3 regions of the Streptomyces sp. R41 genome follow, and region 2 is predicted to be linked to each of the others. Evidence: riboswitches for the same ligand, from Rfam matches in the RefSeq annotation. Region 2 holds a riboswitch; each other region holds the start of a gene.

Region 1 (6,093 bases), 5.7 Mb from region 2:
CGACCTTCGGCTCACCGGCCAGGTCGAGGTGCACATACTCGACGACCTTCGACGAGCGGGTCACGTCAAAACGCGTGAGGTTGCCGCAGAGCGTGCAGCGCCAGCGAGTCTTGGCGTCCGGCAGGGGAACCGTCATGTGGCAGTCGCTTTCCTTCTAGTGTCCGTCCAGCGCCAGTCTCCCTGGTGCATGTGGCTCGTAACCCTACGGCCTGGCGGGTACCCGACGCTCGGCCGTCCGCGGCGGCGAGGCGGTCTGTCCGCATGGCTCCCGTTACGCCATGCTCTGCACCATGATCAGCAAGTGGACTACGACGGTCGGCAGAGCGATGCGAGGACAGTCGGCGCCGGTGACATACGGCCTGATCGCCCTGTGCTGCCTGATCTTCGTGATCGGCCCGGCGGCGGGCCTCAATCCGGCGTACGGCACCGGAGACGAACTGCTGGTCGCCCAGCGGGCCTACTTCCGGCGCTGGGGCGTGCTGCCCGCCGAACTCTTCGACGGCGCGCCCCGCGAGGCGCTCACCCCGGCCACCGCCCTGTTCATCCACGGCAGCTGGCTCCACCTCCTGGGCAACATGCTCTTCTTCTACGTCTTCGGAGCGATGGCGGAGGAACGCATGGGCCATGTGCAGTTCGCCCTCTTCTACGTGGGCTGCGGCTATCTCGCCCTGCTCGGCTACGCGGCCGCCAACGCCGAGTCGCAGCAGTCCCTGGTCGGCGCCTCCGGAGCGATCTCCGCGATCCTCGGCGCGTTCCTGTACCTGTTCCCCAAGGCCCGGGTGACCAGTCTCTTCCCGTTCCTCTTCTTCCTGCCGCTGCGCTTTCCCGCCTGGGTGGTGCTGCCGTTCTGGGTGACCCTGCAGTGGCTCGCGGCCGGCCGCGACACATCGGGCCCCGGGGTCGCCTATCTGGCCCACCTGGTGGGCTTCTCACTGGGGTTCGTCTTCGCGTGGGTCCGATTCGGCCGTACGACTGCTGTGTCTTCCCGGGGGCCAACCCCCGGACCCCCGGCAGAACAACCTGGCCAACTGGACCGCGAGTAGGGTGAGAGCCTCAGCAGCGGCACCCGAGGGAGAGAACCAACCGTGATCACCGCGATCGTCCTCATCAAGACCAGCGTGGACCGGATCCCCGAGATCGCCGAGTCGATCGCCGCGCTGGACAGTGTCAGCGAGGTCTTCTCCGTCACCGGTACGTACGACTTGATCGCCATGGTCCGGGTGAAGGAGCACGAAGACCTGGCGGACGTCATCCCCGGCCGCATCAGCAAGATCCCGGGCGTCGAGGCCACGGACACGCACGTGGCCTTCCGCACGTACTCCCAGCACGACCTGGAAGCGGCGTTCGCCATCGGCCTCGACGGCTAGTTCTTCGCCCCCGCCGCCCCAAACCCCGTTCGCGCAGTTCCCCGCGCCCCTAAAAGGGGCGCGGGGAACTGCGCAATCTTTTAGCGGGGGTCTGGGGGCGGCAGCCCCCAGGTACGGGACGGGCAGGGGCGGAGGGGGCGAAAAAACCCTCAGACGGCCGGGACGCAGCGGCCGTCCTCCGTGCGGTACTGCCACCGCGCACCGTCCCGGACCAGTTCCTTCACGGCGCGCACGAAGCGCTCCACGTGCTCGTCGGGCGTCCCCGCCCCGAAGCTCACCCGGATGGCGTTGAGGGACTTCTCGCCCGGCGCGGCCTCGGGCGCACCGCACTCGCCCTGGGCCTGCGGATCGCTGCCGAGGAGCGTGCGCACCAGCGGGTGGGCGCAGAAGAGCCCGTCGCGGACACCGATGCCGTACTCGGCGGAGAGCGCGGCGGCGAAGTGCGAGCTGTTCCACCCCTCGACGACGAAGGAGATGACCCCGACGCGCGGGGCGTCGTCGCCGAAGAGGGAGAGGACACGCACCTCGGGCACCTCCGCGAGCCCCGCGCGGACCGTGTCGATCAGGTGCCGCTCCCGGGCGACCAGCGTGTCGAACCCGGCCTCGCTCAGCGCCTTGCAGGCCGAGGCGATCGAGTAGGCACCGATGACGTTCGGGGACCCGGCCTCATGACGGGCGGCCGTCTCGTGCCACTCCACGTCCACTCCCCCGTCCTCCCGCCGCGACACCTTGCGGCTGGCCCCGCCACCCGCGAGGTACGGCTCGGCCTCGCGCAGCCAGTCGGAGCGGCCGGCGAGGACGCCGGACCCGAAGGGCGCGTACAGCTTGTGACCGGAGAAGGCGACCCAGTCGACGTCCAGGTCACGGACGGACACCGGGTGGTGCGGGGCCAGCTGCGCGGCGTCGAGGACGATACGGGCGCCGTGTGCATGGGCGGCGGCGGCGAGCTCACGCACCGGCCACAGCTCGCCGGTGACGTTGGACGCGCCGGTGACGCAGACGAGGGCCGGGCCGTAGGGGTCGCGATCGGCTAGCGCGCGCTCCAGGGTCGCGACCGCCTCGTCGGGCGTGCGCGGGGCGTTCAGGTACGTCACCCGGGCGTCCCGCCAGGGCAGCAGCGAGGCGTGGTGCTCGGTCTCGAAGACGAAGACCTGGCAGTCAGCCGGAAGCGTGGCGGCGAGCAGGTTGAGCGAGTCGGTGGTGGAGCGGGTGAAGACGACCTGGTCGCCGTCCCGGCAGTCGAGGAACTCGGCGACGGCCTTGCGGGCGTTCTCGAAAAGGTCGGTGGACAGCTGCGAGAGGTAGCCGGCGCCGCGGTGGACGCTGCCGTAGTACGGGGCGTACGCGGCCACGTCGTCCCACACCCGCTGCAGGGCCGGGGCGCTGGCGGCGTAGTCGAGGGCGGCGTAGGTGACCTCGCCACCGGTGACGAGCGGGACGGTGACATCCCTGCCCAGAACGGGCAGCGGGGCACAAACGGTCTGGTCGGCGACAGTGGTGGAGACAGACATGGCGAGCTCCTGTGAGAGGCGCGGGGAATCACCACGCGAGCGGGTACACGGGGGTACGGCTCAGCGCGGGAAAGGGTGAAAAGGGGTATGCGGAGGCGGGGCTCTACGCCCTATCGCATTCGCTTGCTCACAGAAGGCTCCCTCGAACGACCAGGACCCCTGGGCTGTGTCCACTCAAAAGAGGGCGAGGGGTCCGCGCTTGCCGTAGACCTCGCTGCCTACGGCCTGGTCTTCACCCGGGGCACCCCGCCACGGACGGAGGGTTGCCGGACAGTCGGCCGGGGCCTCATGACTGTCGCTCATGACCTGGTACAGCATCCTGCCACACGATCTTCGGCTCGCAACCCCCGTGTCCGGATACCGGGACGCCGGGCGGCCTCTTGGGGGTTTCTTCGCCCCCTCCGCCCCTGCCCTCCCCCACTCTCGGCTTCGCTCGAGCGGGGGGACCCCCATCGTTCCCGGGGGCTGCGCCCCCAGACCCCCGCTAAAAGATTGCGCAGTTCCCCGCGCCCCTTAAAGGGCGCGGGGAACCGGCGGTCACGCCCGCTACGCGTTGCTGGCCGCCACCCACCGGTCGAGGGTCTTCTTCGCGGCCCCCGAGTCGATGGCGTGCGCCGCCTTCTCCATGCCGGCGCGGAGCTGGTCCGCGAGCGGCCCCTCGCCCGGCGACAGGGCCACGAGCGCCGCCGCCGCGTTGAGCAGCACCGCGTCCCGTACGGGCCCGGTCTCGCCGTTCAGGAGGCGACGGGCGACGTCCGCGTTGTACGACGCGTCGGCGCCGCGCAGGGCCTCCACCGGGACGAGCTCGATGCCGACGTCGCGCGGGTCGAAGCGCTCCTCGGTCACCTTGCCGTCGCGGACGACCCAGACCCTGGAGGTCGACGTGGTGGTCAGTTCGTCGAGGCCGTCGTCGCCGCGGAAGACCAGCGAGGAGTTGCCGCGCTCGGCGAAGACACCCGCCACGATGGGCGCCATGCGCGGATCCGCGACACCCACCGCCTGCGCCCTCACCCGCGCGGGGTTCGTCAGCGGACCGAGGACATTGAACGTCGTCCGGATCCCCAACTGCCCGCGCGCCGCCGCCACATGACGCAGCGCCGGATGGAACTTCACCGCGAAGCAGAAGGTGATCCCGGCCTCCTCGGCCACCTCGACGACCCGCTTCAGGGACAGCTCGAGGTTGACGCCGAGCTTCTCCAGGACGTCCGAGGAGCCGGACGCCGAGGACGCCGCCCGGTTGCCGTGCTTGACGACCTTGGCGCCGGTCCCGGCGACCACGATCGCCGACATGGTGGAGATGTTGACGGTCTTGGCACCGTCGCCGCCCGTACCGACGATGTCGACGGTCGGCCCCGGCACCTCGATCACATTCGCGTGCTCGTACATCGTCCGGACGAGCCCGGTGATCTCCTCGACGGTCTCGCCCTTGGCCCGCAGCGCCACCACGAACCCGGCGATCTGCGCGTCGGTCGCCTCGCCGCGCAGGATGCGGTCCATCGCCCAGGCGGTGTCGTCCGCGCTCTGGTCACGTCCGTCGAGGAGGCCGTTCAGTACCACGGGCCAGGAACGGCCCGCCGCGATGTCGCCTCCAGCGGGGTTCACAGCGCTCATAAGCCGCTCCTGGGTCCGTCCCGGAAAGGGACTCCTGTAGATGGGACCACCCTATCCAGCCGGAGGGACGGCAAAGAGCCCCCGTCCAGGCAATGGACGGGGGCTCTTGCCGTGGCGATCAGTACAGATCGGTCAGCAGATCAGTGGTGGCCGTGGCCGCTCGTGATCTCCTTGTACTCCTCGACCGTGGGCTTGGGGATCTGGTTGTTGTCCCCGTAGTAGCCCTTGCTGAGCTTGGCGCGCAGCCTCTGCGTGCCCTTGACCTTGCGCTCGACACCGTTCTCGTCGACCGTCGGGCCGATCTCGGCCGGCTTGTACTGCTCGTGCGCGGTGAGGGTGTGCAGCGCGTCCTGGCTGAGCGGCTCGTGCACCTCGATGAACTCACCGTGCGGCAGGCGCTTGATGATGCCCGACTCGCGGCCGTGCAGCACCTTGTCCCGGTCGCGGCGCTGGAGGCCGAGGCAGATCCGCTTGGTGGCGATGAAGACGAGCACCGGCACGACGAAGAACGCGATCCGGACGAACCAGGTGATCGAGTTGATCGACAGGTGGAAGTGCGTGGCCCAGAGGTCATTGCCACCACCGACGAGCAGAACGAAGTACCAGCTGATCCAGGCGGCACCGAACGCGGTCCGGGTCGGGACGTTGCGCGGGCGGTCCAGGATGTGGTGCTCGCGCTTGTCGCCGGTGACCCAGGACTCGATGAACGGGTAGACCGCGATCGAGACCAGGACCAGCGGGAAGATCACCAGCGGGATGAACACACCCAGGACGAGCGTGTGACCCCAGACGTTGACCTCCCAGCCCGGCATGACACGGATCAGGCCCTCGGAGAAGCCCATGTACCAGTCGGGCTGGGCGCCCGTGGAGACCTGGTCCGGACGGTAGGGGCCGATGGCCCAGATCGGGTTGATCGAGGCGATCGCCGCGATGGCCGCGATGACACCGAAGACCAGGAAGAAGAAGCCTCCGGCCTTGGCCATGTAGACCGGCAGCAGCGGCATGCCGACGACGTTGTTGTTCGTCTTTCCGGGGCCCGCGAACTGCGTGTGCTTGTGGTAGAAGACCAGGATCAGGTGGCCGACGACCAGGCCGAGCATGATGCCCGGCAGCAGCAGGACGTGCACCGAGTAGAAGCGGGCCACGAAGTCGCCGCCCGGGAACTCGCCGCCGAAGAGGAAGAACGACAGGTACGTGCCCACGATCGGCACGGACAGGACCGCGCCCTCCATGAAGCGGACACCGGTGCCGGACAGCAGGTCGTCCGGGAGCGAGTAACCGGTGAAGCCGGTGAACATGCCCAGGACGAACAGCAGGAAGCCGAACACCCAGTTGACCTCACGCGGCTTGCGGAACGCACCCGTGAAGAACACGCGCATCATGTGCACGAACATGCCGGCGAGGAAGATCAGCGCCGCCCAGTGGTGGATCTGCCGGATCAGCAGACCACCGCGCACATCGAAGGAGATGTGCAGGGTCGAGTTGAACGCCTCGGACATCAGCTGTCCCTGCAGCGGGACGTAGCTGCCGTGGTACACCACCTCGTTCATCGACGGGTGGAAGAACAGCGTCAGATACACACCCGTGAGGATGATGATGATGAA
Region 2 (6,093 bases):
TCATGTGGGCGAGGATCGACTGGATGGTCTCCTGGAGGAGGCGGAACGTGACCATGTCCCACGGGGTGGCGGAGTCGCTGTCCTCGATCAGGTCGCCGAATTCGCTGTCGCCCTCCTCGTTCAGGGCCGCGTGCAGGGAGATGGGTTCCTTGGTGTGGCGGTCGAGTTCGTCGAGCTTCTCCAGGGGGACGTCGGCTCTCTGCGCCAATTCCTCGCGCGTGGGCTCGGTCCCCATTTCCGCCAGCAGTTCGCGGCGGGTTCTGGCCACGCGGTTGATGACCTCCACCATGTGGACCGGAATGCGGATGGTCCGGCCCTGGTCGGCGAGGGCGCGCGATATCGCCTGGCGGATCCACCAGGTGGCGTACGTCGAGAATTTGAATCCCTTGGTGTAGTCGAATTTCTCGACGGCGCGCATCAAGCCGGTGTTGCCCTCCTGGATCAGATCCAGGAACAGCAGTCCGTGGCCGGTGTAGCGCTTGGCGACGGAGACGACCAACCGCAGGTTCGCCTCGGTGAGATGGGCCTTGGCCCACCGCCCGTCCTCGGCGAGGACGCCCAGTTCCCAACGGAGCCGGGAATCCATGTCCGGCTCCTCCGAGAGCTTCCGCTCGGCGTACAGACCGGCCTCGATCCGCTTGGAGAGATCGACTTCCTGCTCGGCGCTGAGGAGGCGGACACGGGCGATGAGCCTGAGGTAGTCGCGCACCTGGTCGACGGTGCCGCCGCCGGCGGGGAGCTGAGGGTCGGGTGCGTCGGCCTCGTCGTCGGGGGAGAGCAGAAGCTCCTCCTCCTCTTCTTCCTCCGGTGCGTGGGTGTCCTTCTCCCGCTCGATCGCGCTCACCGTCATTCACCCTTCTCCAGAAGCCGGCGCAGGAACCGGCCGGTGTGGGACCGCGGTGGGGCCGTGACCTGCTCGGGAGTGCCTTCGGCGATGACCTCGCCGCCGTGCGGGCCGCCTTCCGGTCCCATGTCGATCAGCCAGTCCGCCGTCTTGATGACGTGGAGGTTGTGCTCGATCAGCACGACCGTGTTGCCGGAGGCGACGAGCTGGTGGAGGACGGCCGGCAGTGTGCGTACGTCGTCCATGTGCAACCCGGTCGTCGGCTCGTCGAGCACGTAGTGGGTGTGCCCCCGGTACCGTCGCTGCAGTTCGCTCGCGAGTTCGACGCGCTGTGCCTCGCCATCCGGACAGGGTGGTCGCGGGCCGGCCGGGTTTGACTTGGCCGAGCCCCACGTCGTGCAGGACGCGGAGGTGCTGGGAGATGACCGCGTGCCCGTCGAAGAAGTCCAGGCCCTCTTCGATGGTCATGGCCAGGACGTCGGCGATGGACTTGCCCTTGTAGTGTACTTCGACGGTCTCGCGGTTGTACTGGGCGCCGTGGCAGACCTCGCACGGCAGGTGGACGTCCGGGAGGAAGTTCATCTCGACCTTGACGAGCTCAGCAAGCCGCCGGTGCTGGGCAAGCGTTCATGCGCTCGGCGCGCAGGACGCGCAGGTGCAGTGCGGCCCAAGTGCGGTAGGGGCGCCAGTTCTCGGAGACTTCGGTCAGGCTGTGGCCGGGCCCGTACTGTTCGGTGATCTCCGCCTCCAGCCGACGTTCCTGGGTCGGCAGGGTGTCGGGGTGGTTGGCTCCGCGTACGACGACGAGCTCGGCGGAGAAGGCGCCCAGCCCCTTGACCCGCTGGACCTGCCGCACCGCCTCCTCAGGGCTCAGGGTGCGCAGCCGGGTGCCGTCGAGGAGCCCGTCGAGCGCGGCGTGGGCCACGGAGTGCAGGTATTCGGTCTTGCGCCAGGGCAGTTCGAAGTCCAGGTCGAGCAGGGCCCCGGGGGAGGGGAACGCGCTGCCTGTGCCGTAGCGGCCGATGAGGTCGTCGCGCATGCGCCGGGCCGAGGTCATCCCTGTGCGCTGGGTCAGCACCGCCCAGGTGGCCGCCTCGTACGGCGAGTGGAAGCCGCACGGGCGCAGGCCCGGCCACCGGGTCTGGACCTCGGCGATCACGGGGTCGCGCTCGGCGACCGCAGGCCAGCCCCGGGCGTCGACGTCCAGGGACAGGAAGCGGCGCACCTGCTCGGCGGCGGCGTCCAGATCGCCGTCGCCGGCCACCACGACCCGGGCCGTGGTGCCGTCCTGGGTGATCTCCGCGGCGACGCGCCGCCAGTCGGCGTCGGCGTGGAAGACCGTGCGCAGCGCCCCGTCGCTCCCCAGCAGGGAATCCGCCGCCGAGGCCGGCGCCAGCGGCGCGAACTCCTCCCAGAACTCCCGGCTCGCGTCCAGCGACCACGGACCGGCCACCTCGAATTCGACCGCGTGCTGTGCCATGACCGACCTCCCGCTCGGGACACCGGCACGCGCGGACGGACCAAGAGGCGCCGGGCGCCGGTGCACTGTCTGTGCACACCACCTTGGGCTCAATACCTGACAGATTCCGTCAAGTATTTTCGCGAGCGACGCCGAGCGGTCGCCCGATCCCGGGTTGGGTGACATCCAGCCGCTCGCCGCCATCGGTCGGATGACCGATGGCGGCATCCGCCGCCGACCAAGCCGGAGAGTCTCTCCCGCTCCGGGACTGCCCGACCGTCGCCTACTGGGCGCCGTGGAAGGCGGGATGCTCGTCGAGGCGGCGCACGTAGGCGCGAAGGTGGCTGTGCCGGGAGAGGGGGTCTGCCGTGTCGAGGTGCGTGAGCGCCACCCAGAGGTCCACGTCCGCGGCTGTCAGTTCGTCGCCCAATACATAGGTGTGAATGGACAGTTGACGGTCCAACAGATCCAGCGTCGCCGACAGGGCTTCCGGCCGTGCGGCCGAGGTGGCGTCGCGGTCGAGGAGTTCGCGCAAGGCGTCGATGTCGGCGGCGAGGGCCGGCGGGTGCAGCACGGGGACGCATGCTCCGTCGTGGCAGGTCAGCAGGCCCGCGAGGTCGCGAAGGATGTCGGGGGTGTGATTGCTGACGATACGTCCGCTCCAGCGGTCGCACAGTGCGGGCGCGGTCAGCGGTCCCTCGTAGTGGTGCCAGGTGGCCTCGTAGGCACTGCGGAGCGAGGCGAAGGCTTCGGGTGTCTCGGCGGGGAGCGTCAGGATCGTGGTGGCGACGGAATCCTTGAGGCCGAGCAGATCGAGGGTGATCGAAAGGCGCAGCGAGCGCGGACAGCCCTCGGACAGGTACAGCTGATAGCGGTGCGGCGCCGGGTAGAAGCCACCGGCGGCACCGACACCGATACGGCTGCGGATGCCGTGCGGCCGAGGGGACTTGGACGGTCCGGCGGGGCGACTACTCGCAGGGGACGCAACTGGGCCCGGAATGCGCGAGGTCGAGGCGCACTCGCCCGAGGTGCCTGCGTCTGCGGCGTATGCGTTGGACGTGGCTGCGCTCGTGGCGCACGTGCCTGAGCCGCCTGTGTTCGAGGCGCGCGAAACTGTCTTGGGCATGACTCTCCATGGGAACGACGAAGCCCTGGCCGCCTGTTGGGCGGCAGCGGCGGAACGGAGTGACTGCGCTTGCGTACCGGCTCGGAGCGGCCGGACTAGTACGCGCTGGAGACCCGCAACAAGTCGATGTGCAGGCGTCTCGTCAGGTAGTTCCTGGGCATTCCCACCGGTCCCGCCTCCAGGGCCCGCGAGTTGCGAGACCACGCTTGCCCCGCCGCACCGGCGGGACCCGGTCGTCACCCGGGGCACCCCGTCGCGGTGGAAGGGTTGCCTGTCAGCGGGCCGGGGCCGATGAACCTCGTCGCACGGGAAAGTCCGTGTCATGAGGCGCTGACAATCGTGACCGTCCTCGCCAGTGTCAGTGCGCCGTACGAAGCCGTCAAGAAGGCCTCTACCCGGTCTCACCACGTGGTCATTCGGGCCGGAACACGTTGACATTGGATTCCGCGCGTGCCTAACTTACGCCGCAGATCGGTCATGAGCGTCAGCGAAAAGCCCTGGCTCGCTGGCCGGCAACCCTCGCGACGCGGTGGGGTGCCCCAGGTGACGACCGGACCGGAAGACTTTCGGTAAGCGCGAGCCGCCCACGGGCGGGAACAGTGACGGAGACGGCGATGGACGTAGCGTCGAGGAAGGCCGCACGGCGGCCCCGCGGCTGCGTACTGCTGTGCGCGAACCGCTGCGTCGATCTGCTCCGCGTCAACAGCGCCCTGTGTACCGCTTCGGGCTGTGCCCGCTGTCAAGGCTGACGGCGTTCTGAATCTCTGACGCGCACCGCCGCCGCGGTGTGCCCTCTGCCAAACCAGCCCCCGGTACCGGCGTCCTCCCGTTCTTCGACATCCGCAGCCGTCCCCGTTGTGCTGCGGTGCCGTCGCGTACGCCGCGCCCGGGGTGTCCCTCCCCGCTGGAGCCCTCATGAGTCAACCCCCTGGCGCCGCCGTGTCCCTGGCCGAGGCACCGCCCGCAGAATCCCCGGCGAAGCCGCTCACAGCCCAGCGCGTGCTGCCGCTGCGCAGGCCGGGCCGCTGGATCGCCACAGCCGTCGTCCTGGTCGTGGTCGCCCAGATCATCCACGGCCTGGCCACGAACCCCTTCTACCAGTGGGACCGCTTCCGCTACTGGTTCCTGCGCCCCACCATCCTCGACGGCCTCGTCATCACCCTCGAAGTGGCCGCGCTCAGTGCGGTGTTGGGGTTGCTCGGTGGGGTCCTGCTCGCCCTCGCCAGGCTCTCCGGGAGCCCGGTGCTGCGCGCGGTGAGCTGGGTGTACACGTGGCTGTTCCGCTCCGTACCGCTGATCGTCGTCCTGATCTTCCTCTACAACTTCAGCGCCCTCTACAAGACGTTGAGCCTCGGTGTGCCGTTCGGGCCGGCCTTCGTCACCTTCGACGAGTCGCGGCTCGCCACCGACATGGCGGTCGCCGTCATCGGCCTGAGTCTCAACGAGGCGGCGTACGCGTCCGAGGTCGTCCGCGGCGGAATCCTCTCCGTCGACCAGGGCCAGCACGAGGCGGCTGCCGCGCTCGGCCTGCCGAAGACGTACCAGTTCACCCGGATCGTCTTCCCGCAGGCGCTCAGGTCCATCACCCCGAACTACGTCAACCAGCTGATCGGCCTGATCAAGGGCACGTCCCTGGTGTTCTACGTGTCGCTGCTCGACCTGTTCGGCTCGGTGCAGACGATGGGCAGCACCTACCCCGGCGACATCGTGCCGCTGCTGCTGGTCGCCACCGTCTGGTACCTGATCCTCACGAGTGCCGTGTCCGTCGTCCAGTTCTACGTCGAGCGGTACTTCGCCCGGGGCGCGACGCGCACCCTGCCGCCGACACCGCTGCAGAAGGTGCGAACCGGCCTGAGTGATCTGCGGGCCCGGCTGCGCAAGGAGGCCGCCGTATGACCACCGCCCAGACCCTCGACGCGCGTCCCGCCGCCCTTGAGGTCCATGACGTGCACAAGTGGTACGGCGCCCACCGGGTGCTCGACGGGGTCGACCTGACCGTGCGGCCCGGCGAGGTCACCGTCATCCTCGGTCCCTCCGGCTCCGGCAAGTCGACGCTGTTGCGGGTGATCAACCACCTGGAGAAGCCCGAGGTCGGATACGTCAGCGTCAATGGCGAGTTGATCGGCGTACGACGGCATGGCGAGCGTCTGAAGGAACTCAGCGAACGCGCCATCCTGACCCAGCGCAGCCGCATCGGCTTCGTCTTCCAGAACTTCAACCTCTTCCCGCATCTCACCGTCCTCGACAACGTGGCCGCCGCACCCGTGGCCACCGGGAAGCTGACCAAGCCCGAGGCCCGGGAGCTGGCACGGGAACTGCTCGGCCGGGTGGGCCTGGGAGAGAAGTCCGGCGCCTACCCGCGCCAGCTGTCCGGCGGCCAGCAGCAGCGCGTGGCCATCGCCCGCGCCCTCGCCCTGCGCCCGGGGATCATCCTGTTCGACGAGCCCACCTCGGCGCTCGACCCCGAACTCGTCGGCGAGGTCCTGGCCGTCATCAAGGACCTGGCGACCAGCGGCACCACCCTCGTCGTCGTCACGCACGAGATCGGCTTCGCCCGCGAGGTCGCCGACCGGATCGTCTTCATCGACGGTGGCCGCGTCCTCGAACAGGGCCCGCCCGCCCAGGTGTTGGACCACCCGCGGCACGAGCGGACCCGGGACTTCC
Region 3 (6,093 bases), 3.9 Mb from region 2:
CAGCAGGGCGGCGGAGACGGCCTCGACGGCCTTCTCGATACCGCGCTTGAGGGCCATCGGGTTGGCGCCGGCGGCTACGTTGCGCAAACCCTCGCGGACCAGCGCCTGGGCCAGGACGGTCGCGGTCGTCGTGCCGTCACCGGCGACGTCGTCCGTCTTCTTCGCGACCTCCTTGACCAGCTCGGCACCGATCTTCTCGTACGGGTCCTCGAGCTCGATCTCCTTGGCGATGGAGACACCGTCGTTGGTGATCGTGGGGGCGCCCCACTTCTTCTCGAGGACGACGTTGCGGCCCTTGGGGCCGAGGGTCACCTTGACGGCGTCCGCGAGCTGGTTCATGCCGCGCTCGAGGCCTCGCCGCGCCTCCTCGTCGAACGCGATGATCTTGGCCATGTGAAGTGGTCCTCCCGGACGGGGTGGATTGCTCCGGATCGTGCCCGCGCCCGCGACGGACGGCCTGCAAGCCCTGTGGTTCCTTGCCCCACCGGCTTGCGGGCCTCACTGGCCCGATCCAAGTTCTGTCACTCTCACTGGGAGAGTGCTAACGCCAATGATTAGCACTCGACCCCGTCGAGTGCAAGGTGCGCTCGCGCAGCGAGCTCGTTGAGGGGTGATGGTCGGGCGACGGGCGGGCGCAAGCGCCTCTCACGAACGGGGGCGGGCCCGGCGGGTGGTTCGGGGGGCGCGAACGGGAGCGGGTCCGGCGGGGGGTTCGGGGGGGCGCGAACCGGAGCGGGCTCGGGAACGCACGAGGGGCCCGCACCCCTGGTGGGATGCGGGCCCCTCGGCGTGAGTGCGTCGGTGGCCGTTCGCGCCGGGATCAGACGGCGAGCTTGACCATGTCCGCCTGCGGACCCTTCTGGCCCTGCGAGATCTCGAACTCCACTCGCTGACCCTCTTCAAGGGTGCGGTAGCCGTCCATCTGAATCGCGCTGTAGTGCACGAAGACGTCCGCACCACCGTCGACCGCGATGAAGCCGTACCCCTTCTCCGCGTTGAACCACTTGACGGTGCCCTGAGCCATGCCTAACTCCCCTATTACTGGCCCTTGCACAGATCCACACTTCGCGGATCCGGGTCAGACCTCACCCCCCAACGGTTGGGGGTGTGCGCCGGAACGCGTCGACCGCGGCTGAATGTATCTGTCCAACTGCCGTCTGCAACAGGTCAATCGGACGAGAATTCTGGGCACGGCCGATCGGGAATATGCGGAGAATTTGCGCAGATTCAGGGCAAGTCGGGCCCCATAAATGCCATAAACGGCTCAAAAAGGCGGGGCACTTTGGCTACTTCTTGTCGGGTGTCGCGCAGATACTCATATGCGTCCGGCATGAAAGGCGAAGCAGCTTCCCCAACTGTACCGCGCTCAACCATGCAGAATTGCCCCCTCCGTTTCTCTCACGGAGGGGGCAATTCGATGAACTCTTAGTGATGAGCGTTACCTACGGTAACAATCTCACCCTGGGTGATGGATCAGCCGCCGGCGACGGCCGGGATGATCGACACGCCCGCGCCGTCAGGCGTCGCCGTCTCCAGGCCCTGCTCGAACCGCACGTCGTCGTCGTTGACGTACACGTTGACGAAGCGGCGCAGCTTGCCCTGGTCGTCCAGAACGCGCGCGGAGATACCCGTGTGGTTCTTCTCCAGGTCGGCGATGACCTCGGCGAGGGTCCCGCCCTCGGCCGTCACCTCGGCCTGTCCGCCGGTGTAGGTGCGCAGGATGGTGGGGATGCGGACGTTGACGCTCATGATGCGAGGCCAGCCTCTCGGAAGGAGTCCAGGTTCGGGCGGATGGTCGCGGTCAGGCCGGTGCCGGCCACCGCGTCCAGGGTCTTGAGGCCGTCGCCGGTGTTGAGGACGACCGTGGTCAGGGTCGGGTCGAGGAGGCCGTTCTCGATCAGCTTCTTCGTGACGCCGAGGGTCACACCGCCCGCCGTCTCGGCGAAGATGCCCTCCGTGCGCGCGAGGAGCTTGATCGCGTCGACGACCTGCTCGTCGTTGACATCCTCCACCGCACCGCCCGTGCGGCGCGCGATGTCGAGCACGTACGGCCCGTCGGCCGGGTTGCCGATGGCGAGCGACTTGGCGATGGTGTTCGGCTTCTGCGGCCGTACGACGTCGTGTCCGGCCTTGTAGGCGACGGAGACCGGCGAGCAGCCCTCGGCCTGGGCGCCGAAGATCTTGTACGGCTTGTCCTCGACGAGGCCGAGCTTGATCAGCTCCTGCAGACCCTTGTCGACCTTCGTGAGCTGGGAGCCGGAGGCGATCGGGACGACCAGCTGGTCCGGGAGCCGCCAGCCGAGCTGCTCGCAGATCTCGTACGCGAGGGTCTTCGAGCCCTCCGCGTAGTACGGCCGCAGGTTGACGTTGACGAAGCCCCAGCCCTCGCCGGCCGGGTCGCCGATCAGCTCGGAGCAGAAGCGGTTCACGTCGTCGTAGTTGCCCTCGATGCCGACGAGCTCGCCGCCGTAGATGGCGGCCATGACGACCTTGCCCTGCTCCAGGTCGTGCGGGATGAACACGCAGGAGCGGAAGCCGGCGCGGGCGGCGGCAGCACCGACGGCGCCGGCCAGGTTGCCGGTGGAGGAGCAGGAGAGGGTGGTGAAGTTGAAGGCGCGAGCGGCCTCGATGGCCTGGGCGACCACGCGGTCCTTGAAGGAGTGCGTCGGGTTGCCGGAGTCGTCCTTGACGAAGAGCTTGCCGGCGTCGACGCCGAGCTCGCGCGCCAGGTTGTCGGCCTTGACGAGCTTGGTCCAGCCGGGGTTGATATTCGGCTTGTCGGCGACGTCCGCGGGGACGGGCAGGAGGGGCGCGTAGCGCCAGATGTTCGCGGGGCCCGCTTCGATGCGCTTGCGGAGTTCCTCGGTGTCGTAGGCCGAGAAGTCGTACGCGATCTCCAGCGGGCCGAAACACTCCTCGCAGGCGAAGACCGGGCCGAGCGGGACGCGGTGCCCGCACTCGCGGCAGGAAAGCGCGGCGGCGGGGCCGAGGTCAACGGCGTCTACGGTGTTCGTGGTGCTTGCAACAGTCTGCGCAGCCATGGAGGCGAGGCCCTTTCTCCTCATCTTCCTCACGACGCACTTCGCCGTGAGACGGATTTGGCACCTTCCCTAGCCGGGAGCCTCGCCACGTCAACGTGACAAGACCGGCTGGAGGGTTGCCGGGGCTTCAACGGGCCGTATCCCTCTGCCCCTCTGGATGAGCGGTATTCGGTTGTTGAACTATCGATCACCATGCGCGCCGATGATCTACGCAATGCGATGGTCATCCGCGTTGTTCAAGACTGTAACCGAAGGCCAGGACAGTTGAGATAGTCGTCCGAACCGCGAGATGGATCACACCGTGAGACACCGGGTGATCAGACAGTGAGGAGCCGCAGACTGTGCTGAAGGAAGTTGAGCGCTGGCTGAGCACACGCTCCTGGTCCGTGACCGATCGCCCGCTCCACCAACTCATGGCCGCCAAACGCACCACAGGGTCGACGGTCAGTGTCGTACTGCCCGCTCTCAACGAGGAGGAGACCGTCGGCGAGATCGTCGCGATCATCCGCCACGATCTGATGCAGCAGGTGCCCCTCGTCGACGAGATCGTCGTCGTCGACTCGGGCTCGACGGACCGCACCTCCGAGGTGGCAGCCGCCGCGGGGGCGAGAGTCGTGCACCGCGACGAGATCCTGCCGCGCATCCCGACCGTGCCCGGCAAGGGCGAGGTCCTGTGGCGGTCGCTGCTCGTGACGAGCGGGGACATCGTCTGCTTCATCGACGCGGACCTCAAGGAGTTCTCGTCCGACTTCGTCTCCGGGATCGTGGGCCCGCTGCTCACCGAACCCGGCGTGGACCTGGTCAAGGCGATGTACGACCGCCCGCTGGGCCAGGCGGCCGGCCAGGGCGGCCGCGTCACCGAGCTGATGGCCCGCCCCCTGCTGAACATGCACTGGCCGCAGCTCGCGGGCTTCGTCCAGCCGCTCGGCGGCGAGTACGCGGCCCGCCGCTCCCTGCTCGAACAGCTGCCGTTCCCCGTCGGGTACGGCGTCGAGCTGGGCATGCTCGTCGATGCCCTGCACCTGGTGGGCCTGGACGCCTTGGCCCAGGTCGACGTGGGCGTGCGCAAGCACCGCCACCAGGACGGACAGGCGCTGGGCCGCATGGCCGCGGCGATCTACCGCACGGCCCAGCTGCGCCTGGCCCGCGGCCACATGATCCGCCCGTCACTCACACAGTTCGAGCGGGGTGAGGACGGCTTCGAGCCGCGCACACACTCCGTTGACACGGAGGAACGCCCGCCGATGTCCGAAATCACCGAGTACGTGAAACGAAGGGCCGCCTAGCCCCGCGCCCTTCAGGGGCGCGGGGCTGTGAACTGTGACATATGCGGCTCCGCCACCTGGGCGCGACCAGCCCCCACCGGCCGGCAGATCGCATACGACCCCGCAGACGGCCGACGGGAACGTTTGAGCGTTTCGACCGAGGGCTAGGTTTCGTGTCATGGCTTCAACGCACGGTGCCCACCGGATCCTGGTCGCCTCCAACCGCGGCCCGGTCACCTACGAGGTGCGCGAGGACGGCTCGCTGCACGCCAAGCGCGGTGGCGGCGGGCTGGTCTCGGGCCTGTCGGCGATCGGGCCGGACGCGGGCGCCCTGTGGGTGTGCTCGGCGCTCGGCGACGGGGACCGCGAGGCGGTGCGGCGCGGGGTCGGCGAGGACGGCGTACGGATGCTGGACATCGACGTCGCGACGCACGCCGACGCGTACAACGGCATCGCGAACTCCGTGCTGTGGTTCGTCCACCACATGCTCTACCAGACACCGCTCGAGCCGGTCTTCGACGCGGAGTTCCGGCGCCAGTGGGCGTCGTACGAGGCGTACAACCGCGCGTTCGCCGAGGCGCTGGCCGACGAGGCGGCCCAGCGTGCCGTGGTCGTCGTACAGGACTACCACCTGACCCTGGTGCCGGGGATGCTGCGCGAGCTGCGCCCCGACCTGCGGATCGGGCACTTCTCGCACACGCCGTGGGCGCCGGTGGACTACTTCCGGATGCTGCCGGACGACATCGCCGAGCAGGTGCTGCGCGGGATGCTGGGCGCGGACCGGCTCGGTTTCCTCACCCGCCGCTGGGCGGACGCGTTCACCGCGTGCGCCGCCGAACTCGTCGGCGGGCTCGGTGACACCCGGGTCGGCGTGCACGGGCTCGGCGCGGACGCGGACTTTCTGCGGCGGCGCTCGCACGAGGCGGACGTCGACGAACGGATGGCCACGCTGCGGGAACAGATCGGCCCGGACCGCAAGGCGATCGTGCGGGTCGACCGGACCGAGCTGTCGAAGAACATCGTGCGCGGGCTGCTGGCCTACCGGCAGCTCCTGGAGGACCACCCGGCGTGGCACGAGCGCGTCGTGCACGTCGCCTTCGCCTACCCGTCCCGGCAGGACCTCGCCGTGTACCGGAAGTACACGGCCGAGGTGCAGCTTCTGGCGGATGAGATCAACTCCCGGTACGGGATGGCCGGTTGGACCCCGGTGGTCCTGCATGTCAAGGACGACTTCGCACGCTCTCTGGCCGCGTACCGGCTCGCCGACGTGGCCCTCGTCAACCCCATCCGGGACGGCATGAACCTCGTCGCCAAGGAGGTGCCCGTCGTCTCCGACGAGGGGTGCGTGCTGGTGCTGTCGCGGGAGGCGGGGGCGTACGAGGAGCTGGGCGAGGACGCGATTTCTGTGAATCCGTTCGACGTGATCGGTACCGCCCGCGCGTTGCACGAGGCGTTGTCCATGTCCCTCGGCGAGCGGGCCGAGCGTACGAAGCGGCTGGCTGCCGCGGCGACTGCTTTGCCGCCGGCCCAGTGGTTCCTGGAGCAGCTGCACGAGCTGGACGCCTGATCGCACGGCGCCCGACGTTGGTCGCTGTGCCCATCCCCCGTGGGACGGATGGGCAGAGTGGTAGCAGCGGAGTCCAACCGTGGCCTCCGTTTGTCCATGGGCCCCGTATGTCAGCCCTGGCCACCTTCCGCGCATGGCTCTCTGGCGTACGCGCATACTCACGGTGATCGCGGTGGCGGCTCTGCTGCCCACTGGTGTGGCCCTCGCGAAGACCTCCTCG

The links. Region 2 has a riboswitch for S-adenosylmethionine ahead of AB5J53_RS39825 (putative leader peptide). Riboswitches for the same ligand answer to the same signal wherever they lie in the genome.
Region 1: linked by a shared signal. The riboswitch ahead of AB5J53_RS14435 (aminotransferase class V-fold PLP-dependent enzyme) and the one ahead of AB5J53_RS39825 (putative leader peptide) in region 2 are both predicted to bind S-adenosylmethionine.
Region 3: linked by a shared signal. The riboswitch ahead of thrC (threonine synthase) and the one ahead of AB5J53_RS39825 (putative leader peptide) in region 2 are both predicted to bind S-adenosylmethionine.

Annotation. Positions count from the first base shown of each region.
Region 1 is NZ_CP163443.1:3,080,336-3,086,428, forward strand. It holds gene AB5J53_RS14420 (hypothetical protein) at 1-136, opposite strand, end outside; gene AB5J53_RS14425 (rhomboid family intramembrane serine protease) at 291-1,043, shown strand; gene AB5J53_RS14430 (Lrp/AsnC family transcriptional regulator) at 1,086-1,367, shown strand; gene AB5J53_RS14435 (aminotransferase class V-fold PLP-dependent enzyme) at 1,517-2,878, opposite strand; SAM riboswitch class IV at 3,069-3,185, opposite strand; gene trpD (anthranilate phosphoribosyltransferase) at 3,425-4,489, opposite strand; gene AB5J53_RS14445 (cytochrome bc complex cytochrome b subunit) at 4,630-6,093, opposite strand, start outside.
Region 2 is NZ_CP163443.1:8,781,294-8,787,386, forward strand. It holds partial or broken gene AB5J53_RS39805 (RNA polymerase sigma factor) at 1-781, opposite strand, end outside; partial or broken gene AB5J53_RS39810 (excinuclease ABC subunit A) at 847-1,438, opposite strand; gene AB5J53_RS39815 (DNA-3-methyladenine glycosylase) at 1,443-2,324, opposite strand; gene AB5J53_RS39820 (glutathione S-transferase C-terminal domain-containing protein) at 2,587-3,429, opposite strand; gene AB5J53_RS39825 (putative leader peptide) at 3,525-3,590, opposite strand; SAM riboswitch class IV at 3,627-3,774, opposite strand; SAM riboswitch class IV at 3,903-4,011, shown strand; gene AB5J53_RS39830 (amino acid ABC transporter permease) at 4,345-5,325, shown strand; gene AB5J53_RS39835 (amino acid ABC transporter ATP-binding protein) at 5,322-6,093, shown strand, end outside.
Region 3 is NZ_CP163443.1:4,889,914-4,896,006, forward strand. It holds gene groL (chaperonin GroEL) at 1-393, opposite strand, end outside; gene AB5J53_RS22355 (cold-shock protein) at 821-1,024, opposite strand; gene AB5J53_RS22360 (MoaD/ThiS family protein) at 1,474-1,749, opposite strand; gene thrC (threonine synthase) at 1,746-3,041, opposite strand; SAM riboswitch class I at 3,059-3,205, opposite strand; gene AB5J53_RS22370 (glucosyl-3-phosphoglycerate synthase) at 3,383-4,327, shown strand; gene AB5J53_RS22375 (trehalose-6-phosphate synthase) at 4,485-5,873, shown strand; gene AB5J53_RS22380 (hypothetical protein) at 6,007-6,093, shown strand, end outside.